DNA from 3 places in the Geodermatophilus sp. SYSU D00815 genome. Region 1 is predicted to be linked to each of the others. Evidence: riboswitches for the same ligand, from Rfam matches in the RefSeq annotation. Region 1 holds a riboswitch; each other region holds the start of a gene.

Region 1 (10,315 bases):
GGCGCTCGCCGCCGGCCGGGCACCCGACGCGGCCCGCCGCGCCGAGGAGGCCCTCGGCCTGTGGCGCGGCCGGCCCTACGGCCCGTGCGCCGACGGGCCATGGGCCGGGGCCGCGGTCGCCCGGCTGGAGGAGCTGCGCGACCAGCTGCGCGAGGTGCTCGCCGAGGCGCTGGTGGCCGCCGGGGCGCCGGAGCGCGCGCTGCTCGAGCTGGGGACTGCGCTGGCCGAGACGCCGCTGCGGGAGCACCTGTGGGCGCTGCGCATGCTCGCCGAGCACCACCTCGGCCGCCCCGACGACGCGCTGCGCACCTACCAGCGCGCCCGCGCGCTGCTGCAGGAGGAGCTCGGCCTCGACCCGGGCGCGGAGCTGCGCGAGCTGCACGGCCGGATCCTGGCCGAGGACCCGGCCCTGGGCCGGCCCGCGCCGCCCGCCGCGCAGCACGCGAGCGCTTGAGCCCACCGCGTCGCGCACCGCCCGGGCGTTGGAGCGGGATTGGAGCGCGGGCCACGACGGTGGGCACCGCGAGGCGGGCCCGCCGCCTCCCCGACCACCGGAGGAGATCCCGTGACCACGCCGACCACCTGGCCGTCCCACACACCCCGAGGCACCCACCCGGGCGCCGACCGCGGTCGCCGGGTCGCCGGCACCGCGGCGTGAGGAGGGCTCCGGTGCACACCTTCTTCAAGCACGCCGACTTCCAGTTCGCCGTCGAGAACGTGCTGGGCGGGACCTACTCCCGCGCTGCCGACGTCGGCGAGGTGCTGACCACCGTCGACCGCATCCACGACGGCGACGCCAAGGGCTGGGTCCGGGAGTGGACCGCCACCGCCGAGCGGCTCGCCGGGCTGGCCCGCGAGGCCGAGGCGGCCGAGCACCGCCGGTCGGCGGCGGCCCGCTGGCTGCGGGCGGCGAACTACTTCGCCGCGGCGACGGAGAAGGCCGACGCCACGGGCACCTTCGCCGAACTCTGGGAGCGGCACCGCGAGGCGTGGGACCGGTGGGTCGACCTCACCGACGTCGACGTCGAGCGCGTCGCCGTCCCCTACGAGGGGACGACGCTGCCGGGCCACCTCTTCCGCCCGGGGCCGGCCGGCGGGCCCCGCCGCACCCTGGTCTACACCAACGGCAGCGACGGGTCGGTGGTCGGCGCGTGGTCGCGGTGCGCGGCCGACGCGCTGGCGCGCGGGTGGAACGTGCTCACCTACGACGGCCCGGGGCAGAACGCGGCGCTGGTCCGGCAGGGCCTGCCGTTCCGGCCCGACTGGGAGCGCGTGCTCACGCCGGTCGTGGACTGGCTGGTCGGGCGGCCGGAGGTCGACCCCGCCCGGATCGCGGTCGTGGGGATCAGCCAGGGCGGCTACTGGGTGCCGCGCGCGGTGGCCTACGAGCACCGGGTCGCCGCCGCGGTGGCCGACCCCGGCGTCGTCGATGTCTCGACGTACTCAGCCGCGCAGCTGCCGCACTTCCTGGTGAAGCTGCTCGACGCCGGGGACCGCGAGAAGTTCGACAGGGAGATGGAGCTGGGGCTCAGGCTGTCCGGCGGCACGCGGGCCACGCTGCAGTGGCGGATGCGGCCCTACGGCGTGACGTCGGTGTTCGACTTCTTCACCGCGATGCGGCAGTACGCGCTCACCGACGAGCAGCTGGCGGCCATCGAGTGCCCGCTGCTGGTGACCGACCCGGAGCACGAGCAGTTCTGGCCCGGCCAGTCGGCGCGGATGGTGCGCGGGGTGGGCGCGGGCGCGCAGCTGCAGCCGTTCACCGCCGCCGAGGGCGCCGACGCGCACTGCGAGCCGGCCGCGACCGGGCTGCGCGGCGAGCGGGTCCTCGACTGGCTCGACGAGCAGGTGCCGGCCTGACGCCCGCCGTCGGAGGACGGCGGCGCTAGCCGGTCGGGCCGGTGGCGTCGGAGATGCCGGGCGCCTTGGCGTCGGCCCCCTCCTCGACGTCCCGGTCGCCCGGCACCTGCGTCACGTCGTCCGACATCGGGCCCTGCGCGGCGCGCGGCGACTGCTCGGGTGCGGCGGTCACCTGCTCCTGGTCGTCGCGGGTGCCACCCTGCGGTCCCTGGGTCATGGCGGGTTCGGTGCCCGGAGGGTGGCCGGCGAAACCGTGCCGCTGCGGCAGCGGCCGCCTACGGCGCGTGCGGCCACGCGGACGATCACCCAATTCGCCCGACCTGCGGTTTTGCTCGGGCACAGCGGCGGGGCTTTCCGCGTCGGCGCAGGTCGCGCGGGCGTGTCGGGTGGCAGAGGGAGGCGCGCCGCGGCGGAGGCGTCGCTTTGCGACGTCGTCGGCGATCTTCCTAGCGTTCTCGCGTCCGTCGGGCCGCACCCGTCCCCGACCCCCTGGGGACACCCGCCGGACGCCGCCGAACCGGGCGGCCGGCACCGCCGGCGCCCGGGCCGGGGACCCACCGCAGTCCTGGGGTGAAGCGCGACGACGCCGTCGCGCCGGGCAGGTTCTCCCGCCCGAACCCGTCAGCTAACCCGGTAGGCGGCCACGGAGAACAAGGAGAACCCGTCGTCGATGACGACTGCACGCACGTCCCTCGCACGCCGCCTCACCGGTCCCGCCCTCGCCGTCGCCGCGGCCGCCGGGATCGTCGTCACCCCGGGGGTGGCCTCGGCCAACGCCGCGGCCCCCGCCGCACCCGCCCTCACCGCGGCCGCGGTCGCCGCACCCAACTCCGCCGCGCAGACGGCGGTCGACACCGCCCTGGCCCAGCAGGGCAAGCCCTACGCCTGGGGCGGCGCCGGGCCGAGCTCGTTCGACTGCTCGGGCCTGGTCCAGTACGCCTACGAGGCGGCCGGGGTGTCGCTGCCGCACTCCTCGCGCACCCTGTCGACGATGGGCACGCCGGTCGACCGGGGCAGCCTGCAGCCCGGTGACCTGGTGTTCTTCTACAGCTCGGTCAGCCACGTCGGCATCTACATCGGCAACGGCCAGATGGTGCACTCGTCCACCTACGGCAAGCCGGTGAGCGTGGTGGACGTGGACTCCATGCCGAGCTACAACTCCGCCCGCCGGGTCGTCTGAGCCGCCCGAGGAGTCGTCGGCGGGTGGCCCGCTCCCGCAGCGGGCCGCCCGCCGGTGGTCAACCGGCCGGCGCGGGCACCGGCACGCCCTGCCGCTGCAGCCGGTTCATCGCCTCGATCATCTGCGTGAACTGCTCGTGGTCGGGCGGCACGTCCGGCTCGGCGTCCGGGACCCGCGCCAGGATCGCCAGGAACTCGTCCAGGGACGTCCCGCCGGCCGCCGGCAGGTGGGCGGAGAGGATCCGGGTCGGCTGCAGGTCGTGCACCCGGCGCAGGACCTCGCCGAAGCGCGCCCGGTCGACCAGGTGCGCCCACGGGGAGTCCGAGGTCGCCCAGCCGAGCATGCCGCCGGCCAGCGCCTCGGGCGGCACGTCGGAGGCGTGCTGCGTCGGCTCGGGGAGGATCGCGCCGAACGCGTCGACGCTGAACAGCGCGCCGGTCGCCCCGTCGAGCACCCCGATCGACATGGGGTTGTCGAACAGCGGCGGCGTGACGGCGGTGAGCGTGCGGTCCCCGACGGCGATCGCGTCGCCGGGGCGCACGGCGTGCACGCGGTCCATCGGCACCGGCCACCACGTCGACATCCGCAGCGCGGCGAACCCGTGGGTGACCAGCCGCGCCCGCGGGGCCAGCTCCATGACCCGCTGGAGGTTGCCGGTGTGGTCGGCGTCGTCGTGGGTGAGCCACACCCACCGCAGGTCGCGGGGGTCGATCACCGAGCTCAGCGCGGCGACGAAGTCGTCGCCGTCGACGGCGAGCCCGCTGTCGACCAGGACCGGCTCCTCGGCCATGAGCAGGAACGCGTTGACCGGCAGCACGCCCGTGCCCGGCAGCGTCACGTTCGCGGGGAAGACGTGGACGTCGGGGGCGGCCTGGTACGGCGTGTCCATGAGGACCTCCGGCGGGGTGAGGCCGCCACCGTAGGGCCGCACCGGGGCGGCGGACACGGCCGTTGGACCCTCCCCGACCGGCCCGACACCCCCCGGATCGGGCACTTCCGGCCGGCGCCCTCCCCAGGTTGTCTGGACACGGCCACCGGAGGACGCGGGACCGAGGGGGACACCTGGTGAGCGGTCGGCGGGCGCGCGGGACCTCAGCCGTGCTGACGGCTGGGCTGACGGCGGCCGCGCTGCTCGCGCTGCCGCAGTCGGCGGTGCCCGGTGCCGAGGTGACCGCGGCGTCGGCCGCGACCGGGGCCCGGCTCTCGCCCGCGACGCCGTCGGCGGCCCCGTCCCCGACCACGGACGGCGAGGAGGTCGCGGCGGCCGACCGGGCTGCGGTGCCTGCGGACAGCACGACGTCGGCGGCCGCCGCGTCCGTGGGGTCGCCGGAGCCCTCCGCCGACCCCTCCGCCGAACCGGCGCAGCAGGCCGCGGCCGCCTCCGCGCTGACCGCCAGCGGCATCCCGGCGACCGCGATGGAGGCCTACACGCGGGCCGCCGACGGCGCCCCGGCGTCGTGCCACCTGGACTGGACGCTGCTGGCGGCGATCGGCCGGGTGGAGTCGAACCACGGCCGCTTCCGCGGCGCGACGCTGCACACGAACGGGCTGTCGGACCCGCCGGTCGTGGGGGTGCCGCTGAACGGGAACGGCGTCTCGCGGATCACCGACACCGACGGCGGGCGCTTCGACGGCGACACGGTGCACGACCGGGCCGTGGGGCCGATGCAGTTCATCCCGTCGACGTGGGCGTCGTACGGCCGGGACGGCGACGGCGACGGCGTCGAGGACCCGTTCAACATCTACGACGCCGCCGCGGCGGCCGCGGCGTACCTGTGCCGGGCGGGCGGCGACCTGTCGACCCTCGAGGGGCGGCGGCGGGCGGTGTTCGCCTACAACCACTCCGACAGCTACGTGGCCACCGTCCTCGGGCTCGCCGCGGCGTACGCCGGCGAGGCGCCGCCGGTCCTGCCGACGACGCCGATCGAGGCGGCGCCGATCCCGCCGGCCGCTCCCGCTCCGCCGCCCGCGCTCGAGGAGGAGACGGCGGCCGCTCCGCCCCCGCCCGCGGCCGTGACCCCGCCGCCGGCGCCGAGCCCGACGCCCGCTCCGGCACCGACCCCGGCACCGGCGCCCAGCCCGACCCCGCCGCCTGCCCCGGCGCCCGCGCCCACGACTCCCCCGGCGCCCACCACCACGACACCGCCGGCGCCGACGACCACGACTCCCCCGCCGGCCGCCAGCCCGAGCCCGAGCCCGGCGCCCGCACCCCCGCCGAGCCCGACGCCGGCGCCCGCACCACCGCCGGCGCCCGCTCCGGCGCCACCCCCGCCGGCGCCGAGCACCACCCCGCCGGCCGCGTCGCCCACGCCCGGCGCGACCGCGTCGACCACGCCCAGCGCGACGGCCGCGAGCACGCCCGGCGCGACCGCGTCGGCGACCGCGGCCACCTCGGAGGCGACGCCGTCCCCGGCCGCGTGATCATCGGCAGGTGGTCGGCCGACACGCCGCCGGCGGCCACCAGCCGCCGATGATCAACCGGCGGTGGGCAGGGTGAGCGCGGACGGCGAGGCGACGTCGTGGCCGATCCGGTGGGTCACCGGCACACCGCGGGTGGCGCGGCCGATCGGGTCGCCGGTGCCGAGGTTGCGGGCGTAGCGCGGGTGGGCGCCTCCGGAGACCTGCAGCCGCACCCGGTGCCCGGCGAGGAAGCGGTGCGCGGTGTCGGGCAGCGTCACGTCGAGCGTCCGCTCGAGGGCCGGCTCCTCCCCCTCCGCCGGGTTCAGCCGCACCAGCCGGTCGGTCACGTTGACCGACCGGCCGCGCTCGTCGACGTCGCACAGCCGCACGAACACGTCGGACCACGGGTTGTCGGAGCTGACGAACAGCCGCACGCGCGCCCCGCCGAGCAGCTCCACCGGGCTCTCCAGCGGCGCGGTGGTGAACGTGCGGACGTCGGGGCGCGCCTCCAGCCGCCGGTTGTCGCGGCGGCCGGCGCCGCGGGCCAGCACCCGCCCGCCGACCGACGGCGTGGGGTCCATCGGGTCGTACCGGAAGAAGGTGCCGGCGCCGGGCTCGGTGGGCGCGTCGGGGGTGAGCCCGCCGGCGGGGGCGAGGTACCAGGTGCGGTCGGTGGTGGCCGGGGGCCAGTCGGGCAGGTCGCGCCACCGGTCCGCCCCGGTGACGTACACCCGCACCCGCGGCCGCTGCGGGGCGGCGCCGTCCCCGACCGGCAGGTGCGCGCCGAGCCAGGCGAGGCTCTCCCGGGTGGCGACCTTCGCGTCTAGGGTGAGGTGCGCCCAGGGGCCGATGGTCATGGCGACGTCGACGCCGCGGTCGCGCAGGACGGCGTACTGGTAGAGCGTCTGCTCGACGAACCAGTCCTGCCAGCCGCCGACGAGCAGCGCCGGGACGGTCGAGGACTGCACGGCCGGCGTGGCGCGGTAGCGGTCCCAGTACGGGTCGGCGGGGTCGAAGTGGTCGATCCACTCGTCGAACCAGGGCGCCGGGTTGCCGCCGAACCGCTGGGTCAGCCCGGCGATCGGCAGCGCCCGCAGGTGGGGGGCGAGCCGGCGCTCCGCCGTCATCAGCCGGACCATCCCGCGCAGGGCGCCGACCCGTTCCTGGTGGGCGATGAGCTCGGTCCACACGGCGAGGTTGAGCAGCTGCGGGACGCCGTCGAGCATCCCGGCCCGGGCCAGGTCGTGCGGGCCGATGTGCAGCACCATGGCCTTGAGCTCGGGCGGCGGGTCGAGCGCCAGCGCCCACTGCGTGTAGGCCAGGTAGCTAGGGCCCAGGGTGGCCAGCCGTCCGTCGAACCACGGCTGCTCGCGCAGCCAGGCGACGGTGTCCTGCCCGTCCTCCGCCTCGTTGACCACCGGCTCGAACTCGCCGCCGGAGCCGAACGTGCCGCGCACGCTCTGCATGAGCACCGCGTAGCCGCGCGCGGCGTACGGCGCGGCGAGGGTGGCGGCGAACTGCCCGGTGCGGCCGTACGGGGAGCGCAGCAGGACCGTCGGGTGCGGTCCGTCGGTGGCCGGCAGCCAGACGTCGGCCCGCAGGACGGCGCCGTCGCGCACCGGGACGTCGACGTCGCGGACGACGCGGATGTCGTCGGTCGCCGGCGGCAGCTGCCAGCGCCGGTCGAGCGTGCGGGCGATCAGGCGGGCGGGACGGGTCAGCGGCTCCCCGGTCGCGGGGACGAGGCGGTCGAGCTCCGGCACGACCGCGGACGATATCCGCGCGGATCAGTGCCCGGGACCGGCGCTCCCGCCGGCGTCCTCCGACAGCGATCCGGTTCCCGGCGGCCGCTCCGGCAGCACCGTGTAGCGCACCTCGGAGCTGGAGTCGTGGACCCGCACCTCGACGTCCGGCCCGAGCTCGGTGCCCCACTCCGCGAGCGCGGCGCGCGGCTCGCGGACGACGCGCGTCCGCTCAGTCCACCAGGTCGAGCGCGGCCCCGACGATCGACCCGGTGTCCAGGCCGTGCAGGCGGTGGACGCTCGCCAGGTCGCCGCTCTGCCCGAAGTGCGTCACGCCGAGGTGGGTGGCCGGCACGTTCCGCACCCCGGCGAGGAAGGCCAGCGTGTGCGGGTGGCCGTCGAGGACGGTCACCATCGGCCGCGCCCGGCCGGCCGGGAACGCGGCGTCGAGCACCCAGGTCGGCGCGTCGTCCAGCCCGCGCCGGGCCTGCAGCGCCCGGAACAGCAGCCCGGGCGAGGTCACGACGACGACGTCGGCGGGGATGCCGAGCCCGTCGAGCCGCGCGGCCGCCTCCAGCGCCTCGGGGACGACGGCGCCCATGGCGACCAGGGTGACGCCGGGGTCGGAGACGTCGTGCCGCAGCGCGTAGGCGCCGGCGACCACGTGCCGGCGCCGCCGCTCGCGGGCGGCCGGGTCGTCGGGGATGCGCGCCAGGGACTGGTCGACCGGCCGGGTGGACAGCCGCAGGTACGCCGAGGAGCCGCCCGGCTTCCCGAGCCGGGACAGCGCGGCCAGCAGGCACCACTCGGTGTCCTGCACGAACGCCGGCTCGTAGGAGATGCAGCCCGGCTGCTCCAGCCCCACCGACGGCGTGGTGATCGACTGGTGGGCGCCGCCCTCGGGGGCCAGCGTCACGCCGGACGGCGTCCCCACCAGGATCGACTGCCCGCCGGCGTAGATGCCGAACGACCAGGGCTCCAGCGCCCGCTCGACGAACGGGTCGTACAGGACGCCGATCGGCAGCAGCGGCTGGCCCCACCGCGACCAGGTCGCGCCCAGCTCGCCGATCGCCCCGACCAGGTTGGTCTCGGCGATGCCGAGCTCGATGTGCTGGCCCGACGGCTTCTCGCGCCAGTGCAGGATCGTCTCGGCGTCGTCGGCGAACCAGTCCTGGCGGGCCTCGTGCGACCAGACGCCGACCTTGTTCACCCAGCCGCCGAGGTTGGTCGACGACGAGACGTCGGGGCTGACGGTGACCACCCGGTGGCCGACGTCGGGGGCGGCGCGGTTGAGGTCGAGCAGGGTGCGGCCGAGCGCGGCCTGGGTGGTGCCGGTGCCGTGCGGGGTGCGGCCGAGGTCGGCCGGCACGTCGGGCGCGGGGACGGCGACCGGCGGCACCCGGTCGAGCCGGGCGGCGGCGGCGGCGAGCAGGTCGGCCGCGTCGGTGCCGGGCTCGAAGGCGGCCCACGGGTCGGCCGGGTCGACCCCGAGGTGCAGCGCCAGCTCCTCGACCTGGGTCTCGGTGAGCAGCGCGGAGTGGTTCTGCGGGTGCCCCTCGATCGCCAGCCCGTAGCCCTTGAGCGTGTAGGCGATGACCACGGTCGGGCGGGTGTCGTCGATCTGCGCGAACGCCTCGCGCAGCGCGGCCAGGTCGTGCCCGCCGAGGTTGCGGACGGCGGCGGTCAGGTCGTCGTCCGGGACGTCGGCGATGAGCCGCGCGACGTCGGCGGCCCCGGGGCCCTCGCCGGGCAGGTACCGGCGGACCTCGTCGGGGGTGCGGCGCAGCATGCGCTGGTACTCGGGGTTGGACATCGCGTCGATCCGGTCGCGCAGCGCGGCGCCGCCGGGGCGGGCGAAGAGCTCCTCCAGCAGCCGGCCGTACTTGACGGTGAGCACCTGCCAGCCGGCGGCGGTGAACATGCCCTGCAGCCGGGTGGTGCCCATGGTGGGGACGACGCGGTCCAGCGACTGCCGGTTGAAGTCGACCACCCACACCACCTCGCCGAGCTCGGCGACCATCGGGTCGAGCACGGCCTCCCAGACGGCGCCCTCGTCGAGCTCGGCGTCGCCGACCAGCGACCACTGCCGCCCGGTGCCGCCGGCGCCGAGCTGGGTGTTGACGTACCGGCGGGCGATCGCGCCCCAGATGGGGGCGGTCGCGCCGATGCCGACGCTGCCGGTGGAGTAGTCGGCCGGCACCGGGTCCTTCAGCCGCGACGGGTAGGACTGCAGGCCGCCGAACTCGCGCAGGGTGGTCAGGTACCTCCGGTCGAGCGTGCCGAGCAGGTACTCCAGCGCGTGCAGCACCGGGGAGGCGTGCGGCTTGACGCTGACCCGGTCCTCCGCGCGCAGCTGCTCCAGCCACAGCGAGGTCATGATCGTCACCATCGACGCGCTGGACGCCTGGTGGCCGCCGACCTTGAGCCCGGTCGGGTTCGGGCGGACGTGGTTGGCGTGGTCGACGATCGCCGTCGCCAGCCACAGCACCCGCTGCTCGATCCGCCGCAGGGCGTCGTCGGTGGCGCTGCCGGGTCGGGCGGCGGTGACGCTCATGGCCTCTCCCCCATCGTTCGGAGGTGCACAACAAGATCTCGGCACCACCGGCATACTGACCCCGCTCGCGTGGCCTGCGCCACAGCGGTGGCGGAGACCAGCCCTTCCCGAGGAGAGGTGAGGGTCCATGACCACCCCCCAGCTCGAGCAGTTCCGGCTGTTCATCGGCGGTCGCCCGGTCGACGCGCTGTCCGGTAAGACCTTCGAGTCGCAGAACCCCTACACCGGCCGGCCCTGGGCGGTCGTCGCCGACGGCGGCCCGGAGGACGTCGACGAGGCGGTCGCCGCGGCGCGCGCGGCGTTCGACGGCGAGTGGGGCGCCATGACCGGGTTCCAGCGCGCGGCGGTGCTGCGCTCGTGCGCCGAGGCGATCGCCACGAACGCCGAGCGGCTGGCCCGGCTCGAGGTGCAGGACTCCGGCAAGCTGCTGCGCGAGATGCGGGGCCAGCTCACCGCGCTGCCGCAGTGGTTCTTCTACTTCTCCGGCCTGGCCGACAAGCTCGAGGGCCGCACGATCCCGCCGGTCAACGCGAACTACTTCGGCTACACCCGCCGGGAGCCGGTGGGCGTCGTCGGCGC
Region 2 (10,315 bases), on a different contig from region 1:
CCCCACGGGTAGGTCTCCTCGGCGCCGGGCTTGGCCAGGCAGTAGGCGACCAGCTCGTCGCGGGTCATCAGGCGTGGGCGGCGTCGAGCTGGCGGAGCTCCTTCTTGAGCTCGGCCAGCTCGTCGCGCAGCCGGGCGGCGACCTCGAACTGCAGCTCCCGCGCCGCGGCGAGCATCTGGTCGTTCATCTGCGTGATGAGGTCGGCCAGCTCGTTGCGCGGCAGCCCCTGCACGTCGATGGCGCCCGCCTTGCCCTTGGCCGCCTTGCTCGACAGCCCCGGCACCGGGGCCTTGCCGCGGGACTGCTGCCGGCCGGACCCGCCGACCAGCTCCGCCCCGCCGTCCTCCGCCTCGCGGTAGATGCCGTCGAGGATGTCGACGATCTTCTTGCGCAGCGGCTGCGGGTCGATGCCGTGCTCGCGGTTGTAGGCGATCTGCTTCTCGCGCCGGCGGTTGGTCTCCTCGATGGCGGTGGCCATCGACGGGGTGACCGTGTCGGCGTACATGTGCACCTGTCCGGAGACGTTGCGGGCCGCGCGGCCGATCGTCTGGATCAGCGAGGTGCCCGACCGGAGGAAGCCCTCCTTGTCGGCGTCGAGGATGGCGACCAGCGACACCTCGGGCAGGTCGAGGCCCTCGCGCAGCAGGTTGATGCCGACGAGCACGTCGTACTCGCCCTGCCGCAGCTCGCGCAGCAGCTCCACCCGGCGCAGGGTGTCGACCTCCGAGTGCAGGTAGCGCACCTTGATGCCGAGCTCGAGCAGGTAGTCGGTGAGGTCCTCGGCCATCTTCTTGGTCAGCGTGGTGACCAGCACCCGCTCGTCCTTCTCGGTGCGCACCCGGATCTCGTGCACCAGGTCGTCGATCTGGCCCTTGGTCGGCTTGACCACGACCTCGGGGTCGACCAGGCCGGTCGGGCGGATGACCTGCTCGACGAACTCGCCGCCGGTGCGGCCCAGCTCGTAGGGGCCGGGGGTGGCGGAGAGGTAGACCGTCTGCCCGATCCGCTCCTGGAACTCCTCCCAGCGCAGCGGGCGGTTGTCCATGGCCGAGGGCAGCCGGAAGCCGTGCTCGACGAGCGTGCGCTTGCGGCTCATGTCGCCCTCGTACATGCCGCCGATCTGCGGCACGGTCACGTGCGACTCGTCGATGACCAGGAGGAAGTCGTCGGGGAAGTAGTCGAGCAGGCAGGAGCCCGCGCTGCCGGCGGCGCGGCCGTCGATGTGCCGCGAGTAGTTCTCGATGCCGGAGCAGAACCCGACCTGGCGCATCATCTCGATGTCGTAGGTGGTGCGCATGCGCAGCCGCTGCGCCTCCAGCAGCTTGCCCTGCCGCTCGAGCTCGGCCAGCCGCTGCTCGAGCTCGGCCTCGATGCCGCGGATGGCCCGCTCCATGCGGTCGGGGCCGGCGACGTAGTGGGTGGCCGGGAAGACGAAGATCTCGTCGACCTCACGGACCACCTCGCCGGTGAGCGGGTGCAGGTAGTACAGCCGCTCCACCTCGTCGCCGAACATCTCGACCCGGACGGCGAGCTCCTCGTAGACCGGGAAGATCTCGATCGTGTCGCCGCGGACCCGGAAGGTGCCGCGGGTGAACGACAGGTCGTTGCGCGTGTACTGCTCGGTGACCAGGGTGCGCAGCAGGTCGTCGCGGTCGCGCTCCTCCCCCACGCGCAGCCGCAGCGCCCGGTCGACGTACTCCTGCGGCGTGCCCAGGCCGTAGATGCAGGAGACGGTGGCGACCACGATCACGTCGCGGCGGGTGAGCAGGCTCATCGTCGCCGAGTGCCGCAGCCGCTCGACCTCCTCGTTGATCGAGGAGTCCTTCTCGATGTAGGTGTCGGTCTGCGGGACGTAGGCCTCGGGCTGGTAGTAGTCGTAGTACGAGACGAAGTACTCGACGGCGTTGTCGGGGAACAGCTCCCGGAACTCGTTGGCCAGCTGGGCGGCGAGGGTCTTGTTCGGCGCCATGACCAGCGTCGGCCGCTGGACCTGCTCGACCAGCCAGGCGGTGGTCGCCGACTTGCCGGTGCCGGTGGCGCCGAGCAGGACGACGTCCTTCTCGCCGGCGTTGACGCGCTCGGCGAGCTCCTTGATGGCCGTCGGCTGGTCGCCCGAGGGCTCGAACTCGCTGACGACGCGGAAACGCCCCTGGGTGGGCCGGATGTCGGTCTTCGCGCGCACGAGCACGACGGTACGTCGCCGGTGTGACAGAACGGGTCGCTGAGCGCCCTGGTGCCCGCGGGACCGGTCGGCCGCGCCCGGCTACTTGTCCTGCCCGCGGCCTCCGCCTAGGTTGCGTGTCGCAGCAGCGGTGCCCGTCGAGGACCAGCGCCACCCGGATGCCGGGCGAGGTCGGACCCCGGCGGGCGCCGCTCTCCCCCTCCCGCGGGTGACCCCGCTCTCCTCTCCCCGATCCAGGTGTGCGGCAGGCTCGCGCCGGGCACAGCGCCCGGCGAGCCCGTACTGACCTCCTCCCCCATCCCCGGGGAGGGAGGCCACTGCCCTCCCCACGGAGGGCCGCCGCAGGAGGATCGACCCGCATGACACAGGTGTGGCCCGGCACCGCCTACCCGCTGGGTGCCACGTACGACGGCACCGGCACCAACTTCGCGATCTTCAGCGAGGTGGCCGAGAGGGTGGAGCTGTGCCTCTTCGACGAGGAGGGCGCCGAGGAGCGCATCCCCCTCGAGGAGATGGACGGCTTCGTCTGGCACGCCTTCCTGCCCGGCGTCCAGCCGGGGCAGCGCTACGGCTTCCGGGTCCACGGCCCGTACGACCCGGAACAGGGGCTGCGCTGCAACCCGAACAAGCTGCTGCTCGACCCGTACGCCAAGGCGATCGACGGCCAGGTCGACTGGGACGAGGCGTGCTTCGGCTACCGGTTCGGCACCGGCGAGCGCAACGACGACGACTCGGCGCCGCACATGCCGAAGTCCGTCGTGGTCAACCCGTACTTCGACTGGGGCGTGGACCGCCCGCCGCGGATCCCGTACCACAAGAGCGTCATCTACGAGGCCCACGTCAAGGGCCTGACGATGACCCACCCGCGCATCCCCGAGGAGATCCGCGGCACCTACTCGGCGGTGGCCCACCCGGCGATCGTCGAGCACCTCCAGGAGCTGGGCGTCACCGCCATCGAGCTGATGCCGGTGCACCAGTTCGTGCAGGACGACACCCTCCTGCAGAAGGGCCTGCGCAACTACTGGGGCTACAACACGATCGGCTTCTTCGCCCCGCACAACGAGTACGCGACGGCGACCGACGGCCAGCAGGTGCAGGAGTTCAAGGGCATGGTCCGCGCCCTGCACGAGGCCGGCATCGAGGTCATCCTCGACGTCGTCTACAACCACACGGCCGAGGGCAACCACATGGGCCCGACGCTGTCGTTCAAGGGCATCGACAACCGGGCCTACTACCGGCTGGTCGAGGACGACCCGCAGTACTACATGGACACCACGGGCACCGGGAACTCGCTCAACGTCCGCACGCCGCAGTCGCTGCAGCTGATCATGGACTCGCTGCGCTACTGGGTCACGGAGATGCACGTCGACGGCTTCCGCTTCGACCTCGCCTCGACCCTGGCCCGCCAGTTCCACGAGGTCGACCGGCTGTCGGCGTTCTTCGACCTGGTGCACCAGGACCCGGTGGTCAGCCAGGTCAAGCTGATCGCCGAGCCGTGGGACGTCGGCGACGGCGGCTACCAGGTGGGCAACTTCCCCTCGCTGTGGACCGAGTGGAACGGCAAGTACCGCGACACCGTCCGCGACTTCTGGCGCGGCGAGGGCGCGACGATCGGCGAGTTCGCCAGCCGGATCACCGGCTCGTCGGACCTGTACCAGCACTCCGGCCGGCGCCCGGTGGCGAGCATCAACTTCGTCACCGCGCACGACGGGTTCACCCTGCGCGACCTGGTCTCCTACAACGAGAAGCACAACGAGGCCAACGGCGAGGGCAACAACGACGGCGAGAGCCACAACCGCAGCTGGAACTGCGGCGTCGAGGGCCCCACCGACGACCCCAAGGTGCTCTCCCTGCGCGCCCGCCAGCAGCGCAACTTCATCGCCTCGCTCATGCTCAGCCAGGGCGTGCCGATGCTGCTGCACGGCGACGAGCTCGGCCGCAGCCAGGACGGCAACAACAACGGCTACTGCCAGGACTCCGAGCTGACCTGGATGGACTGGGACGCCGTCGACGAGGACCTGCTCGAGTTCACCCGGACGGTCATCCGGCTGCGCACCGAGCACCCGGTGTTCCGCCGCCGCCGGTTCCTGTCGGGGCGTCCGGTGCGCCGGGAGGAGGGCGCGCCGCTGCCCGAGGTCGCCTGGCTCACCCCCGACGGCGACCCGATGGGCGACGAGGACTGGGACGTCGGCTTCGCCAAGTCGCTGGCCATGTACCTCAACGGGCACGGCATCCGGGAGACCGACGAGCGCGGCGAGCGGATCGTCGACGACTGCTTCTACCTGGCGTTCAACGCCCACCACGAGCCGATGGAGTTCACCCTGCCCTCCAGCGAGTACGCCGCCGCCTGGACCGTCGTCCTCGACACGGCCGAGCGCGGCCAGCTCGAGCCCGACGACGTCAAGCCCGGTGAGACGGTGACCGTCGGCGCCCGCGCCACCGTGGTCCTGCGGGCCGCGCCGTGACGGCTCCCGACGAGCGCCGCCGCGACGTCCCCACCGCCACCTACCGCCTGCAGGTCCACGCCGGGTTCACCCTCGACGACGCCGCCGCCGTGGCCGGCTACCTCGCCGACCTCGGGGTGACGCACGCCTACGCCTCGCCGCTGCTGCGCTCGGCCGAGGGCAGCAACCACGGCTACGACACCGTCGACCACGCGCACGTCGACGAGTCCCGCGGCGGGCAGGAGGGGTTCGACCGGTTCGTCGCGGCGCTGCACGAGCACGGGCTGGGCCTGGTGCTGGACCTGGTGCCCAACCACATGGGGGTCGCCGACCCGGCCGCCGCGCCGTGGTGGTGGGACGTGCTGCGGCACGGCCGCGACAGCGCGCACGCCGCCGCGTTCGACATCGACTGGGACTTCGGCGGCGGCAGGGTCCGCATCCCCGTCCTGGGGTCGGCGGACGACGTGGAGAAGCTGGAGGTGGTCGACACCCCCGACGGCCCGGAGCTGCGGTACTACGACAACCGGTTCCCGATCGCCCCGGGCACCGGCAGCGGCACGCCGCAGGAGGTGCACGCCCGCCAGCACTACGAGCTGGTCGACTGGCGCCGCGCCGACGACGACCTCAACTACCGCCGGTTCTTCGCGATCAACACCCTCGCCGGCCTCCGGGTGGAGGACCCGGAGATCTTCGACGCGACGCACGAGCTCGTGCTGCGCTTCGTCCGGGAGGGCAAGGTCGACGGGCTGCGCATCGACCACCCCGACGGCCTGGCCGACCCCAAGGGCTACCTCGACCGCCTCGCCGCGGCGTCGGACGGGCGCTGGACCGTCGTCGAGAAGATCCTCGAGCCCGGCGAGGACCTCCCGGAGAGCTGGGCGACGGCCGGCACGACCGGCTACGACGCGCTCGCCGAGGTGGACGACGTCCTGGTCGACCCGGCCGGCGAGGCCGCGCTGACCGCCCTGGACACCGAGCTGGCCGGGCACCCGGTCGACTACGCGCGGCTGGTGCACGACTGCAAGCGCGAGGTCACCGACGGCATGCTCGGCTCGGAGGTCGCCCGCCTCCAGCGGGTGGTCGGCGACCTGGCGGGCGTGGACGGCGCCCAGGTCCGCGAGGCGCTCGCCGAGCTGCTGGCGTCGTTCCCGGTCTACCGCAGCTACCTGCCCGACGGCCGGGAGCACCTCGACACCACCGTGGCCGCGGTGCGCGACCGGCGGCCCGACCTGGTGGCCGCCGTCGATGCGCTGCACCCGGTGCTGTCCCAGGCCGGCACCGAGGCTGCCACCCGGTTCGAGCAGACCAGCGGACCGGTCATGGCCAAGGGCGTGGAGGACTCCGCCTACTACCGGTGGGCGCGGTTCGTGGCGCTCAACGAGGTCGGCGGCGACCCCGCGCGGTTCGGCAGCACCGTGGCGGAGTTCCACGAGGCGCAGCAGCGGCGGCTGGCGCGCCGGCCGGCGTCGATGACCACGCTGTCGACGCACGACACCAAGCGCAGCGAGGACGTCCGCGCGCGGCTGGCCGTGCTCGCCGAGATCCCGACCGAGTGGGCGCAGCTGGTGCGGGGCCTGCTGGCCCGGCACCCGCTCGCCGACCGGGCGCTGGCGCACCTGGTGTGGCAGAACCTGGTGGGCGCCTGGCCGCTGTCGCGGGACCGGGCGCACGCCTACGTCGAGAAGGCGGCCCGCGAGGCCGGCACGTCGACGACGTGGACCAACCCGGTGCAGGCGTTCGAGGAGCAGCTGCACGCGCTGGTCGACGCGGCCTTCGACGACGAGGGCACGCACCGCGAGATCGAGGCCTTCGTCGCCCGGATCACCCCCTACGGCCGGTCGAACTCCCTGGCGCAGAAGCTGCTGCAGCTGACCATGCCCGGCGTCCCCGACGTCTACCAGGGCACCGAGCTGTGGGACCTCTCGCTGGTCGACCCCGACAACCGTCGCCCGGTCGACTACGACCGGCGCCGGCAGCTGCTGGCCGCGCTGGACGGCGGCGAGGTGCCGGCCGTGGACGACGCCGGCGCGGCCAAGCTGCTGGTGGTCTCCCGCACCCTCCGCGCCCGTCGGGACTCCCCCGGGTGGTTCGCCGGTTACGAGCCGGTCGCGGCGACCGGGGCGGCGGCCGACCACGTGGTCGCCTTCGACCGCGGCGGCGCGGTGACGGTGGCGACCCGCCTGCCGGTGGGGCTGGAGGCGGCCGGCGGCTGGGGCGACACCGCGCTGCGGCTGCCCACCGGCGCCTGGCGCGACCTGCTCACCGGTACCCGGGTGGTCTCCGACGCCGCCGGGGCGCCGGTCCGCGAGGCCCTCACCCGTCTTCCCGTGGCCCTGCTCACCCGCGACCCAGGGTGACGTGCCCGGTGCGGATCGCTGCTCCGCGCCTGGCGCGTCGCCGACACGCCGACGACACTCCCGGGAACCGGCGGGTCCGGGAGGCCGCCACCCCGGCGGGCTCCCTACGGTTCGCCGCGTGCCCGGGCCTCCCTCGGCCGGGCTCCAGGCGCCGGCCCGCCCAACCCCGTCCACCGGTCGCCTGTCCCTCGGAACAGCCCACGGACGGGGGCGGGGGAACCACGTTCGACGTCCGCAGCGACGTCTGGGGGTGAAGCCGCCGCGCGCGGCCGGGCACACCGATCGCCCGAACCCGACAGCTCACCTCGTCGGCGGGGATCGGAGGAAACATGTCCCAGCACGTCCTGCCCCGGCACCGCCGTGTCCGCCGCCTGCTGTGCGGTGGTGCGCTGGCCCTGGGCACCGCGGTGGGGAGCATCGCCCTCGCCGCGCCGGCGTCGGCCGCGACGCACGACTGGAGCGGCGTCGCGCAGTGCGAGTCCGGGGGGAACTGGCACATCAACACCGGCAACGGCTACTACGGCGGCCTGCAGTTCGCCCAGGCCACCTGGGAGGGGTACGGGGGCGGGCAGTACGCCCCCCGGGCCGACCTGGCCACACCCGCGGAGCAGATCGCGGTGGCCGAGAAGGTGCTCGTCGGCCAGGGGATCGGCGCCTGGCCCACCTGCGGCAAGTACCTGCGCAGCGGCTCGACCCCGGCGGCGTCCAGCGCGGCGGCGGCGGGGTCGTCGGCGTCCTCGGGCTCGTCGCAGGGGTCGTCGTCCGGCGGCTCGTACGTGGTGCGTGCGGGTGACACGCTCGGGAAGATCGCGGCCAGGCACGGCATGAGCTGGCGCCAGCTCTGGGCCCAGAACAAGGCCTCCGTCCCCGACCCGCACCGGATCTACGTCGGGCAGCGCCTCCACGTCTGAGGCGGCCGCGTCCGGGTGCCCGGCCGGTTCCCGCCGGCCGGGCACCCGGCGTCCCGGCACGGGGACGCCGGAGGCGAGGTCGCGCGGTCAGAACTCTCCCGGGCGCCGCGGTTGGGCCGCCCCGGCGCGGGCATGATCGGCCCGATCCCGTCCCACCGCCCCCTCGGAGGCCCTCCGCGATGTCCGCACCCGTCGAGTTCTCCGTCTGGGCGCCGCTCCCCCAGCGCGTGCGCCTGCAGGTCGACGGCGCCGTCCACGACATGACCCGGGACGACGACGGCTGGTGGCGGGCCGAGGTCGAGGCGGGCCCGGAGGCGGACTACGGGTTCCTGCTGGACGACGACGACACCCCCCGGCCCGACCCCCGGTCGCGGCGCCAGCCCGAGGGCGTGCACGGGCTCTCCCGCCGGTTCGACCCGGCCGCGTACTCGTGGGGCGACGGCGCGTGGACCGGCCGGCCGCTGGCCGGCGGCGTCGTCTACGAGATGCACGTCGGCACCTTCACCCCGGAGGGCACCCTCGACGCCGCTGTCGACAAGCTCGGCCACCTCGTCGACCTCGGCGTCGACTTCGTGGAGCTGCTGCCGGTCAACGCGTTCAACGGCACGCACAACTGGGGCTACGACGGCGTCCTCTGGTACGCCGTGCAGGAGACGTACGGCGGCCCGGCCGCCTACCAGCGCTTCGTCGACGCCTGCCACCAGCGGGGGCTCGGGGTGGTCCAGGACGTCGTCTACAACCACCTCGGCCCGTCCGGGAACTACCTGCCGCTGTTCATGCCGATCTTCGCCGAGGGCGGCGCGAACACCTGGGGCAGCTCGATCAACCTCTCCGGGCCCGACTCCGACGAGGTGCGCCGCTACATCATCGACAACGCGCTGATGTGGCTGCGCGACATGCACGTCGACGGGCTGCGGCTCGACGCCGTCCACGCGCTGGTCGACGAGCGGGCCACGCACGTGCTCGAGGAGATGGCGCAGGAGGTCGACCGGCTCGCGGTCGCCGTCGGGCGACCGCTGACGCTCATCGCCGAGAGCGACCTCAACGACCCCCGCATGGTCACCCCCCGGGTGGCCGGCGGGCTGGGGCTGACCGCGCAGTGGAGCGACGACTTCCACCACGCGCTGCACTCGTCGCTGACCGGCGAGGGGCAGGGCTACTACGCCGACTTCGCCGAGGCCGGCCTGTCCGGCCTGGCCAAGACGCTGACCGGGGCGTACTTCCACGACGGCGCGTGGTCGAGCTTCCGCAGGCGGCACCACGGCCGGCCGGTCGACACCGCCCTGCTGCCGGGCTGGAAGTTCCTCGGCTACCTGCAGGACCACGACCAGATCGGCAACCGGGCGGTCGGCGACCGGATCTCGGCCTCGCTCTCCCCCGACCTGCTCGCCGTCGGCGCGACGATCGTGCTCACCAGCCCGTTCACGCCGATGCTGTTCATGGGCGAGGAGTGGGGCGCCGCGACGCCGTGGCAGTTCTTCACCAGCCACCCCGAGCCGGAGCTCGGCAAGGCCACCGCGGAGGGGCGGATCGGCGAGTTCGCCGAGCACGGGTGGGACGCCGACGTCGTCCCCGACCCGCAGGACCCGGAGACGTTCACCCGCTCCAAGCTGGACTGGTCGGAGCCGGGCAAGGAGCCGCACGCGCGGCTGCTGGAGCTCCACCGCACCCTGCTGGAGCTGCGCCGCACGCACCCCGATCTGGTCGACCCCGACCTCACGGCCGTGGCGGTCGGGTGGGACGACGACGACCGCTGGCTGGTCGTGCACCGCGGCTCGCTGCGGGTGGTGGCCAACCTGGCCGGCGAGCCGCGCGAGGTCGACCTCGACCGGCCGGCGACGGGCGTGCTGTTCAGCACCGGCGAGGCCCCGCGCCTGGACCGCGAGACCGTCACCCTGCCGGCGGAGACCGCCGTGGTGCTGACGACCGCCTGATCGTCAGCGGTGCCGGGCGGCGGCCGCCTCGAACTCCTCCACCGCCGCCCGGGTCAGCTCGTCGTCGAGCAGGGCGCGGGCCAGGGGCCCGCCCACGGTGAAGTCGGGCACGCCCGCGGCGGCCAGGCGGGCGACGTCGTCGGCGCTGCGCAGCGAGGCCGCCAGGATGCGCGTGGGCTCGCTGCCGATGGCCTGCTGCATGGCGATGACCGACCCGACCCCGTCGCGGCCCGCGTCGGTCATGCGGCCCACGTAGGGCGCCACGCCCTGGATCCCGCAGTCGCGGGCCATGAGGGCCTGGACCGGGTGGTAGACCGCCGTGAGCAGCACCTGGGCGCCGTCCTCCACCAGCGCCCGGGCCGCCGCGAAGCCCTCCGCGGTGGCCGGCACCTTGACCGCGACGGAGCCCAGCGCGCGGATCTCCTCCGCGGCGCGCAGCATCTCGTCGCGCGTCCGGCCGAGCACCTGGACGTACACCTGCTTCACG
Region 3 (10,315 bases), on a different contig from region 1:
GAAGCCGAGGAGCTGGATCAGCGGGGAGTGCAGCCCGCCCTCCCCCTCGCCCGCCGGCTCGGCCGGCGGCACGAAGGGCGAGTAGTTGTCGGCCTGCAGGTAGAAGACGCCGACCGCGATGATCAGCAGGACGATCGCGACCTTGATCGCCACGATGATCGCCGTGACCCGGGAGCTGAGCTTGATGCCGAGGATCAGCACGGCGGTCATGAGCAGGACGATGAAGATGGCCGGGATGTTGAACGACGCCGTCTCCCCGGCGATCGACTCCGGCAGCGGTATGCCGAGGTCGTCGAGCAGCTGGTTGAGGTAGCCCGACCAGCCGACCGCGACGGTGGCGGCGCCCAGCGCCAGCTCGAGCACCAGGTCCCAGCCGATGATCCAGGCGAGGAACTCGCCGAACGTGGCGTAGGAGAACGTGTACGCCGAGCCGGCGACCGGGATCGTGGAGGCGAACTCGGCGTAGCAGAGCGCGGCCAGCCCGCAGACGACGCCGGCGATCACGAAGGAGACGGCGACCGCCGGGCCGGCCTGCTCCTGGGCGACGACGCCGGTGAGCACGAAGATGCCGGTGCCGATGATCACACCGACACCGAAGACGGTGAGGTCGAGGCCCGAGAGGTTCTTCTTGAGACGGTGTTCGGGCTCGTCCGTGTCGCGGATGGACTCCTCGACGGACTTGATCCGGCGGCCGGTGGCGCTCACGGCGTCCCCCTCCTCGAACGGGTGCGTGATCGACTTCCCGCCAGGCGGCCCGGGTAACCACGACGTGCCGACCTAGGCTGATGCGGCCGCCACGGCTGTCGAGGAGGGCACATGAGCACGACGGAAGAGCCCGGCCCGCCGCCCGCGGCGCCGCTGGGCCTGCCGCCGACGACGCGGCCGCGCCCGGCCGGGGCGCCCCGCCCCGCACCGGGGCAGCGCGGCACCGACAGCCCCGTCGTCGACTGCGCGGTCTACGTCGACGGCCGACGCCAGGAGGAGGTCTCCCCCGAGGAGGCGCTGACGCTCGCGCGCGAGCGCGGCGGCTTCGTCTGGCTGGGGCTGTACGAGCCGACCGCGCAGGAGCTCGACGCCATCGGGGCACGCTACGGGCTGCACCCGCTCGCCGTCGAGGACGCCGTCGAGGCCCACCAGCGCCCCAAGCTCGAGAACTACGACGAGGCGCTGGTCATGGTGCTCAAGACCGCGCGGTACGTGGAGCACGAGGAGCTGACCGCCACCAGCGAGGTCGTCGACACCGGCGAGGTGATGGTCTTCCTCGACGGCGACTACGTGATCACCGTGCGGCACGGTGACCACGGCGGGCTCACCGAGCTCCGGCGGCGGCTGGAGGGCCAGCGCGACCTGCTGTGCCTCGGCCCCTCGGCGGTGCTCTACGCCATCGCCGACATGGTGGTCGACAACTTCACCGACGTGGCCGGCGCCGTCGAGGGGGACGTCGAGGAGCTCGAGGCGTCGGTGTTCAGCCCCGAGCGCACCGACGACGTCGGGCGCATCTACCAGCTCAAGCGGGAGCTCATGCAGCTGCGGCGGTCGGTGGCGCCGCTGGAGGTCCCCCTGCAGAAGCTGGCCGAGCGGCAGATCCCCGTCGTCCCCGAGACGATGCGCTCCTACTTCCGCGACGTCCTCGACCACGCCCTGCGGGTGCGCGAGCAGGTGGCCGGCCTCGACGAGCTGCTGTCGTCGATCCTGCAGGCCTCCCTGGCCCGGACGTCGCTGTCGGACAACGAGGACATGCGCAAGATCTCCGCGTGGGCCGGCATCATCGCCGTCCCCACCGCGATCGCCGGCATCTACGGGATGAACTTCGAGCACATGCCCGAGCTGCGCTGGCGCTTCGGCTACCCGCTGGTGCTGCTGGTCATCGTCGTTGCCTGCGTCCTGCTCTACCGCGGCTTCAAGCGCAACGGCTGGCTCTGACCCGGCGCAGTGCCCGGCCCGACCCAGGCATAGGAGGCCATGCATACGGTTTTCGAGCCAGACCCATATGCATTGCCTCCTATGCCCATGAAGCTCGTCGACGGGGACGGCGGACGTTGTCCACAGCGGCCGGGTGCAAACACCGAGGCACCGGCCCGGAGCCGCCACGCTGGCCGCATGGAGTGGCGAGCCGTGATCAGCGATGCGGTGCAGGAGCGCGGTGGGTTGGCGACGCGCCGGCAACTGCTCGAACGGTTGCCGCGTCAGGTGCTCGACAGCTACATCGGTCGCGGTCACCTGGTCCGTGTCTTCCCGCGGGTGTACCGGATGCGCAGCGGCAGGGACGACGACCACACCCTGCTGCGAGCGGCGCTCCTGCACGGTGGGCCGGAAGCAGCCCTCAGCCACACGACAGCGCTGGCCGTGTGGGGATTGCGCCCCTTGGAGCGACCGCTGCACCTGACCGTCGACCAGAGCGTCAAGAGAGCCGGAGCGCCCGGCCTCGTGGTGCACCGTCGGCTGCGCTTCGACCCGCGGTCCGCTCAGTGCGTGCTACGCCAGGACCTCCTCGTCACCGCTCTACCGCGGTCCATCATCGACTCCTGGCCCCTGCTGCCGCCCCGCGATCGCCGACCGTTCGTCCTTGATCTCGCCAACCGCGGACTGGTCACGGCTGGCCGGCTCGACGAAGCACTGGCGGAGCGACCGAACGTCGCCGGGCGGCGGGGTCTCCGGCAGACCATCGACCTCCTGGCCGACGGTGTGCGCAGCGAGCTCGAGGCGCACGGTGTCCTCAAGGTGTTCCGGCACCGGTCCCTGCCACCGAGCGTCGGGCAGTACACGGTCCAGCTGCCCGGCCGCCGGATCAGGCTCGACCGGGCGTGGCCGGAGGCGAAGTTGGCGGTGGAGCTGGACGGCGCTCAGCACCACACCTCTCCAGAGCAACGGCAGAAGGACCTCGCTCGGGACCGGGAGCTGGCCGCGCTGGGCTGGGTCGTCCTCCGCTTCACGTACGCCGACGTGCTCCGCGATCCGGACGGCGTGCGCGCCAAAGTGCTGGAGGTCTACCGCGCCCGCATGGAGCAGCTGCGCGTGGGCTGAGCGCCCTCAAGGCATAGGAGGCAATGCATACGGATCCGAGGCCAAAACCGCATGCACAGCCTCCTTTGCCTAAGACGCCCCCGGAGCGGAGCCCTTCGCCGTGACGACGGCGTCGTACACGGTGCGGCGGGGCAGGCCGGTGCGGACGGCGACGGCGCGGATCGCGTCCTTGCGACCGGTGCCCGCGGCCTCCTCGGCGGCGACCGCGGCGGCCAGCTCGGCCGGCGTCAGCTCCACCGGCGCGGCCACCGCCCCGGCCACGACGAGGGTGATCTCCCCGCGCACCCCCTGGGCGGCCCACGCGGCCAGCGACGCCAGCGGGCCGCGGCGGACCTCCTCGTGCGTCTTGGTCAGCTCCCGGCACACGGCGGCCGGGCGGTCGTCGCCGAAGGCCGCGGCGGCGTCGGCCAGCGCCTCGGCCAGCCGGTGCGGGGACTCGAAGAAGACCATCGTGCGCCGCTCGTCGGCCAGGCCGGCCAGGCGCGCGCGGCGCTCCCCGCCCTTGCGCGGCAGGAAGCCCTCGAAGCAGAACCGGTCGCACGGCAGGCCCGAGACCGCCAGCGCCGTGGTCACCGCCGAGGGCCCCGGCACCGAGGTCACGGGCACGCCGGCCTCGATGGCCGCGCGCACCAGCGTGTAGCCGGGGTCGGAGACCGACGGCATGCCCGCGTCGGTGAGCAGCAGCACGGTGGCGCCCTCGGCCAGCGCGGCGAGCAGCCCGGGCAGCCGCGCGCGCTCCACCGACTCGTGGAAGGTCACCACCCGCCCGGACAGCGACACCTCGAGGTCGGCCGCCAGCCGGTGCAGCCGGCGCGTGTCCTCCACGGCCAGCACGTCGGCCGACGCCATGGCCTGGCGCAGCCGGGGGCCGACGTCGCCGGGCTGCCCGAGCGGCGCGCCCCCCAGAACCAGCCGTCCCGTCACGCCCGCAGCCTGTCACGACAGCGCCGGCGCGGCCGCTCACTACCCTGGCCCGCATGGCCGTGCCGGTGGACGAAGCTGCGCCGGCGGCAGCCCCCGAGCAGCCGGCGCCCGCCCGCGCGCGCCGCTGGCCCGTGCCCCGCCCCCTGCGCGACGGCCACCCCGCGCTGCCGGCCGACAGGCGGCTGTCCTGGGCGCTGGCGATCGCGCTGGGGCTGGTCAGCTTCGTCGTCCGCCTGTGGGACATCAGCTACCCCAGCGACGAGCTGTTCGACGAGGCGTACTACCCGCCCGAGGCCCGCGAGATCCTGATCTGGGGCTTCGAGTACAACCGCGGCTACACGTTCATCGTCCACCCGCCGCTGGGCAAGTGGCTGATCGCCGCCGGCGAGTGGCTGTTCGGCTACAACTCCCTGGGCTGGCGGTTCCCCTCCGCGGTGGCGGGCTCGATCGCCGTCGTCGTCCTGGTCCGGCTGGCCCGCCGGCTCACCGGCTCCACCCTGCTCGGCGTCCTCGCGGGCCTGCTGCTCGCCCTGGACGGCTTCACGTTCGTCCTCTCCCGCACGGGCCTGCTCGACATCTTCCTGCAGGTGTTCGTCGTCGCGGCCGTCGCCTGCCTGGTCGTCGACCGGGACAGGGTGCGCGAGCGCATCCGCGCCGCCGGGCCGCTGGCCACCGGGTTCCGGCTCGGCCCGCGCGGCTGGCGGATCGCCGCCGGCTTCCTGTTCGGCTGCGCGTGCGCGGTCAAGTGGAGCGGGATCTGGTTCCTCGCCTTCTTCGCCGTCCTCTCGCTGTTCTGGGAGCGCGCGGCGTGGCGGTCGGCCGGCGTGGGCAGCCCCACCCGGACGACGCTGCGCCGCGGCCTGCCGGGGGCGCTGTGGGCGCTGGCCGTCGTGCCGGTTCTGACCTACGTCGCGAGCTTCACCGGCTGGTTCCTCGGCGAGACCAGCCAGGGCCGGCACTGGGCCGACCAGCACCCGGAGACGGCGTTCCCGTTCGTCCCGGGCGCGCTGCGCTCGCTGTGGCACATGCACACCGAGTGGTGGACCTTCCACAACAACCTGTCGAGCCCGCACCCGTGGGAGTCGGGCCCCTGGTCGTGGCTGGTGGACGGCCGGCCCATCCTGCTGTGGAACCCGCAGGGGCTGACCGACGAGTCCGGCGGCCAGATCGTCCGCTACATCCTCATGGTCGGGACGCCGACGCTCTGGCTCGCCTTCGCGCCCGCGCTGCTGTGGCTGATCTGGCGCATCGCCGCGCGCCGCGACCCGGCCGCGCTCACCGTGGCCGTGGGGATCGCCGCCGGGTGGCTGACCTGGTTCCTCAACCCCGAGCGGACCATGTTCATCTTCTACATGGCGCCCGTGGTGCCGTTCTTCGTCCTCGCGGTGACCCTGGTGCTGCAGGACGTGCTCGGCGCCCGGCAGGCCGAACCCTGGCGGCGCCAGGTGGGGCTGGGCGCCGTCTGCCTGTACGTGGCCGTCGTCGCCGCCACCTTCGTCTTCTTCTACCCGGTGCTCACCGGGCAGCCGCTGCCGCACGCCGAGTGGCTGCAGCGGATGTGGTTCCCGTCATGGTTCTGAGGGGTGGCCGGACAGGTTAGTTGGGCGTTACAACTGATCTCGTGACACAGCCCGACTTGTTCCGGCAGCCGAAGGCCGTCTTCGCCGTCGCCTTCGCCTGCGTCGTCAGCTTCATGGGCATCGGCCTGGTCGACCCGATCCTGCCGGCCCTGTCGGCCCAGCTGGACGCGACGCCCAGCCAGGTCAGCCTGCTGTTCACCAGCTACCTGGTGGTGACCGCCGTGGCGATGCTGGTCACCGGTTGGGTCTCCAGCCGGATCGGCCCCAAGCGCACCCTCCTCACCGGGCTGGCGATCATCGTCGTCTTCGCCGCCCTGGCCGGCCTGTCCGGCTCGATCGACGGCATCGTCGGCTTCCGGGCCGGCTGGGGGCTGGGCAACGCCCTGTTCATCGCCACCTCGCTCGCGGTCATCGTGGCCAGCGCGACCGGCGGCTTCGCCGGCGCGATCGTGCTCTACGAGGCGGCGCTCGGCCTCGGCATCGCCACCGGTCCCCTGCTGGGCGGGCTGCTCGGCGACGTCAGCTGGCGCGGGCCGTTCTTCGGCGTCGCCGCGCTCATGGCGATCGCGCTGCTGGCCACCCTCGTCCTGCTCGACCCCATCCCCAAGCCGGCCCGGCCGACGCCGCTCTCCGCCCCGCTGAAGGCGCTGCGGCACCGCGGCCTGCTGACCATGAGCCTGACGGCGGTGCTCTACAACTGGGGCTTCTTCACCATGCTCGGGTACGCGCCCTACCCCATGGAGCTCGACCCGGTCGAGCTCGGCTGGGTGTTCTTCGCCTGGGGCCTGCTCGTGGCGTTCTTCTCGATCGTCGGCGCCCCGCGGCTGCAGGCCCGCTTCGGCACCGCGCCCTCGCTGTACGGCGCCCTCGGCCTGTTCGCCGTCCTGCTGCTGCTCATCGGGCTGTTCACCGACACCCGCTGGGCGCTGATCACCTGCGTGGTCGCCTCCGGCGCCGTCGTCGGCATCAACAACACCCTCACCACGCAGGCGGTCATGCTGGTGGCCCCGGTCGAGCGGCCGGTCGCGTCGGCCGCCTACGGGTTCGTGCGGTTCATCGGCGGCGGGCTGGCCCCGTTCGTGGCCGGGAAGATGGTCGACGCCTGGGACATCCACGTGCCCTTCGTCGTCGGGGCCGTCGCCGTCGCGCTCGGCGTCGCCGTCCTCGCCACCGGCCACCGGATGCTCGCCCGCGCCGACGCCGACCTCGCCACGGCCGGGCACGGCAGCCCCGACGACGTCGCCGGGGAGGTGGCCGACGAGTTCGGCGGCGCCCCGGGCGCCGTCGACGAGGAGCGTCACGCCGTGCGCCCCTGACCGACCCTCGCCTACGGTGACGGCGCAGGCGCAGGCGGCGGGAGGACGGCGATGACCTCGACCGACGAGCGGCCCCGGGTGCTCACTCAGGTCGACGGCGACGTCTGGCGGATCACGCTGGACCGCCCCGAGTCGGGGAACGCCCTCGACCCGGCGCTGGCCCGGCAGCTCGCCGCCGCGCTGCGCGACCGGCCGGAGCCGACGCGGGCGGTGCTGCTGCTGGCCAACGGGCCGCGGTTCAGCGTCGGCGGCGACATCTCCTACTTCTCCGCCGCCGAGGACCCCGGCGCCCAGGTCGGGCAGCTGGCGCACGACTGGCACGAGGTCGTCCGCCTGCTCCTGCGCTGCCCGGTGCCCGTCCTGGCCGGGGCGCAGGGCTCCGTCGCCGGCGCCGCGGTGGGCCTGATCGGGGCCTGCGACATCGTGGTCTGCGGCCGCTCGGTCAAGATCCGGCCCGCCTACCTCGGCATCGGGTTCTCCCCCGACGGCGGCTCCTCGTGGGCGCTGACCCGCGCCCTCGGCGCCCCGCTGGCGCTGGACCTGCTGCTCACCGACGGCGCGCTCAGCGCCGCCGAGGCGCACACCTTCGGCCTGGTCAGCCGCCTGGTCGAGGACGAGGACCTGCACGCCGAGGCGATCGCCCTGGCGCACCGCGTGGCCGCGGGCCCGGTGCGGGCCATGGTCCGCACCCGCTCGCTGGTGCGGCAGGCCGCCGTCCGCACCCTCGACGAGCAGCTCGACGAGGAGGCGCGGCTGATCGCCGAGTCCGCGGCCGACCCGGAGGGCCGGGAGGGCGTGCGGGCCTTCCTCGAGAAGCGGGCACCCGACTTCCGCGGCGCGGTCTAGCGCCTCAGCACCCGCCCAGCGAGATCCCCCGCGCGGTCAGCCACGGCACCGGGTTCTGCCGGTCGGCGTAGAGCCCGCCGTTGTGCACCTCGAAGTGCAGGTGCGGCCCGGTCGACTGGCCCTTGTTGCCCACCTCGGCGATCTGGGTGCCGGCCGACACCACCTGCCCGGCGCTGACGAAGAACCGGTTGACGTGGCCGTAGAGGGTGATCGAGCCGTCGCCGTGCTGGACGTAGACGGCCTGGCCGAAGCCGTTGGCGGCCCCCGCGTGCAGCACGGTGCCACCCTCCGGCGCGTACACGGGGGTGCCGATCGGGGCGGCGATGTCGACGCCGTAGTGCATGGAGCCCCAGCGCGCGCCGTAGCAGGAGGTCACCCGCCCGACCGTCGGCGGCACGGCACCGCCACCGGCGGCCGCGGCCGCGACCGACTGCGCGGCGGCCTCGGCCTGCTCGGCCTCGGCCTCCTGCTGCTGCTGGTAGGCGGCGTCCGGGTCGCGGGAGCCCGTGGCGGCCAGCAGCGCGATCTCGGCCTCCCGCAGGTCGGCCTCGTGCGCGGCCTTCTCGGCCTGCGCCTCGTCGTAGGACCGCTGGGCCTCGGCCAGCCGGCCCAGCGCCTCCTGCTCGGCGCTCGCCGCGTCGCGGGCCACGGCGTCCCGCTGCGCCACGGCCTCGCGCGCGGCTCGGTCGGCCTGCTCCTGCCGGTCCTCGACGGCCTCGTACCGGGCCAGGGTGGCGGCGCGCTCGTCGCTGAGCAGGTCGAGGGTGACCGCGCGCTGGAGCACCTCCCCGGGGCCGCCCTCGCCGAGGAAGGCCGCGGCGGAGCCGAGCGCCGAGTCACCCATGTAGCTGCGCCGGCCCAGCTCGGCGACGTCGTCGCGGGTCTCGGTCACGTCGGCGCTGGCCGCGGCGAGCTCGGCGGCGGCCGCCTCGGCGGCGGCCTGCGCCTCGGTGAGCGCGGCCTGGGCCTGCAGGCTGGCGTCGGAGGCGGCCTCGGCCTCGACCGTGAGCCGCTGCAGCTCCGTCTCGGCGGCGGCGACCAGCGTCGTCAGCCGGGCCACCTCGGCCGCTGCGGCGCGCGCGTCGTCGGCGGGCGCGGCCTGCGCCGGTCCGCCCGACAGCAGGACGGCGAGGCTCACGGCGACGGCCACGACCCCGGACTGCTGGGTCCGGGAGCGGCGCTTCTCGGTGTTCGGGGCAGGTCGGTGCGGGTACTGCGGGGTCGCCAAGTCCGGCGGGCTCCTTCTTCCTCGCCGCCTACCGGGTTAGCTGACGGGTTCGGGCGGGAAGACGCCCTACCCGCGCGCCCCCGTGCGCGCAGGATTCACCCCAGGGGATCCATGGGTCCCCGGTCCGACCCGAGGGCCGGTTCGGCGGGGCCGGCCGGTGCCCCGACGGGGTGCCGAGGCGTGCTGCGGCCGGACCGCCGGGAAGGCTACCCGAGATCACGGGCAGGTCACGAACCGGCTGCTCGCGCCCCACAGGCCCCACGGGTTCGCCCGGACCACGGTCCCCCGCGGCGGGAGGAGGTCGCGTCCGGGGGCGACGGGCCCGGAACGCGACGACGCCGCCGGGGCGGGTGCCCCGACGGCGTCGGCGGAAGGGTGGAGCTGAGGGGATTTGAACCCCTGACCCCCTCGATGCGAACGAGGTGCGCTACCGGACTGCGCCACAGCCCCTCGGACGAACAGAGTACCGGCCGAGGACTCCGGCGCCGCGACCGGGGCGGCGCCGGAGCGTCGCCTCAGCCGTTGACGACCCGGGCCGGGCGGTACTCGTCGATGTCGGCGAAGCCGATGTCGTCGTCGTCCAGGCCCACGACCGCGCTGTTCTGCCAGCCGGCCGGGGCCGCGGTGCGGGCGGCCACGACCCGGCCGGGCCGCAGCGGGTGCACCGGGGCCAGCGGGAGGCTGGGGTGCGGCAGGGAGGGCAGCGCCTCCTGCGCCTCCGTCCGGTGCCCGGCCACCGCGGCGACCGGGGCCGGCCGGCGCTCGGGCGCCGGCCGCCGCGCGGGCGCGGGGCGGGCGGTGGAGCCGAGGAACGCCTCCCGGGCGGCCTGGCGGGCTGCCCGGCGGGCGGCCAGCCGCTCGCGGCGGGCGACCCGCCGCAGCACCAGCACGTAACCGACGACGGCGAGGTCGAGCAGCGCCTGCGCCGGCCACACCCAGGGGTTGACCAGCAGCGCCCCGGCGAGCGCCAGCACCGCCAGCACGACGAGGGAGCCGAGGGTCCGCCGGCGCAGCTTGTGCACGTCGACCTTGAGCTCGCCGCTGGTGCGCAGCGCCTCCCGGTCGATGGCCACCCGCTCGGTGTCGGCCGCGACCACGGGGTCCACGCTGCGCCGGCGCTTCAGCGTCCGGCCGGTCGACGCCGTCGTCCCCTGGTCGGCGTGCGAGTCGCCGCGGGTGACCACCATCGGCACCAGCACGACGAACCACAGCACGACCAGAGCGGCGAGGAGAGCCCCCGATCCCATCCAGAACACCACCTGTCACACGAGTCACCGGCCTCGGCAGGTTATGCAGGAAGTCCACCCGGAACGGGGAGGCGCGCTGGAGTGTCGCGTGCGGATCCTGCAACGCGTGTGACGACCGGGGCGGCGTGTCGACATGAGGACCGTCCCGGC

The links. Region 1 has a riboswitch for cyclic di-AMP ahead of ACI78S_RS05200 (NlpC/P60 family protein). Riboswitches for the same ligand answer to the same signal wherever they lie in the genome.
Region 2: it holds a riboswitch for cyclic di-AMP, as region 1 does, so the genes downstream of both, ACI78S_RS13540 (transglycosylase family protein) here and ACI78S_RS05200 (NlpC/P60 family protein) in region 1, are expected to answer to the same signal.
Region 3: it holds a riboswitch for cyclic di-AMP, as region 1 does, so the genes downstream of both, ACI78S_RS01850 (peptidoglycan DD-metalloendopeptidase family protein) here and ACI78S_RS05200 (NlpC/P60 family protein) in region 1, are expected to answer to the same signal.

What each region holds. Positions count from the first base shown of each region.
Region 1 is NZ_JBJGYO010000003.1:135,965-146,279, forward strand. It holds gene ACI78S_RS05185 (AfsR/SARP family transcriptional regulator) at 1-454, shown strand, start outside; gene ACI78S_RS05190 (alpha/beta hydrolase family protein) at 670-1,860, shown strand; gene ACI78S_RS05195 (hypothetical protein) at 1,886-2,077, opposite strand; cyclic di-AMP (ydaO/yuaA leader) riboswitch at 2,406-2,495, shown strand; gene ACI78S_RS05200 (NlpC/P60 family protein) at 2,531-3,040, shown strand; gene ACI78S_RS05205 (MBL fold metallo-hydrolase) at 3,099-3,986, opposite strand; gene ACI78S_RS05210 (lytic transglycosylase domain-containing protein) at 4,139-5,461, shown strand; gene ACI78S_RS05215 (CocE/NonD family hydrolase) at 5,515-7,203, opposite strand; partial or broken gene ACI78S_RS05220 (nitrile hydratase subunit alpha) at 7,228-7,374, opposite strand; gene ACI78S_RS05225 (transketolase-like TK C-terminal-containing protein) at 7,415-9,736, opposite strand; gene ACI78S_RS05230 (aldehyde dehydrogenase) at 9,864-10,315, shown strand, end outside.
Region 2 is NZ_JBJGYO010000010.1:83,518-93,832, forward strand. It holds gene ACI78S_RS13520 (MmcQ/YjbR family DNA-binding protein) at 1-68, opposite strand, end outside; gene uvrB (excinuclease ABC subunit UvrB) at 68-2,182, opposite strand; gene glgX (glycogen debranching protein GlgX) at 2,542-4,647, shown strand; gene treY (malto-oligosyltrehalose synthase) at 4,644-6,983, shown strand; cyclic di-AMP (ydaO/yuaA leader) riboswitch at 7,152-7,312, shown strand; gene ACI78S_RS13540 (transglycosylase family protein) at 7,313-7,894, shown strand; gene treZ (malto-oligosyltrehalose trehalohydrolase) at 8,074-9,828, shown strand; gene ACI78S_RS13550 (transaldolase family protein) at 9,832-10,315, opposite strand, start outside.
Region 3 is NZ_JBJGYO010000001.1:363,433-373,747, reverse strand. It holds gene ACI78S_RS01885 (amino acid permease) at 1-705, opposite strand, end outside; gene corA (magnesium/cobalt transporter CorA) at 817-1,923, shown strand; gene ACI78S_RS01875 (endonuclease domain-containing protein) at 2,101-3,024, shown strand; gene rsmI (16S rRNA (cytidine(1402)-2'-O)-methyltransferase) at 3,094-3,948, opposite strand; gene ACI78S_RS01865 (dolichyl-phosphate-mannose--protein mannosyltransferase) at 4,002-5,528, shown strand; gene ACI78S_RS01860 (MFS transporter) at 5,570-6,844, shown strand; gene ACI78S_RS01855 (enoyl-CoA hydratase/isomerase family protein) at 6,896-7,690, shown strand; gene ACI78S_RS01850 (peptidoglycan DD-metalloendopeptidase family protein) at 7,695-8,918, opposite strand; cyclic di-AMP (ydaO/yuaA leader) riboswitch at 8,930-9,075, opposite strand; tRNA gene ACI78S_RS01845 (tRNA-Ala) at 9,295-9,368, opposite strand; gene ACI78S_RS01840 (hypothetical protein) at 9,434-10,165, opposite strand.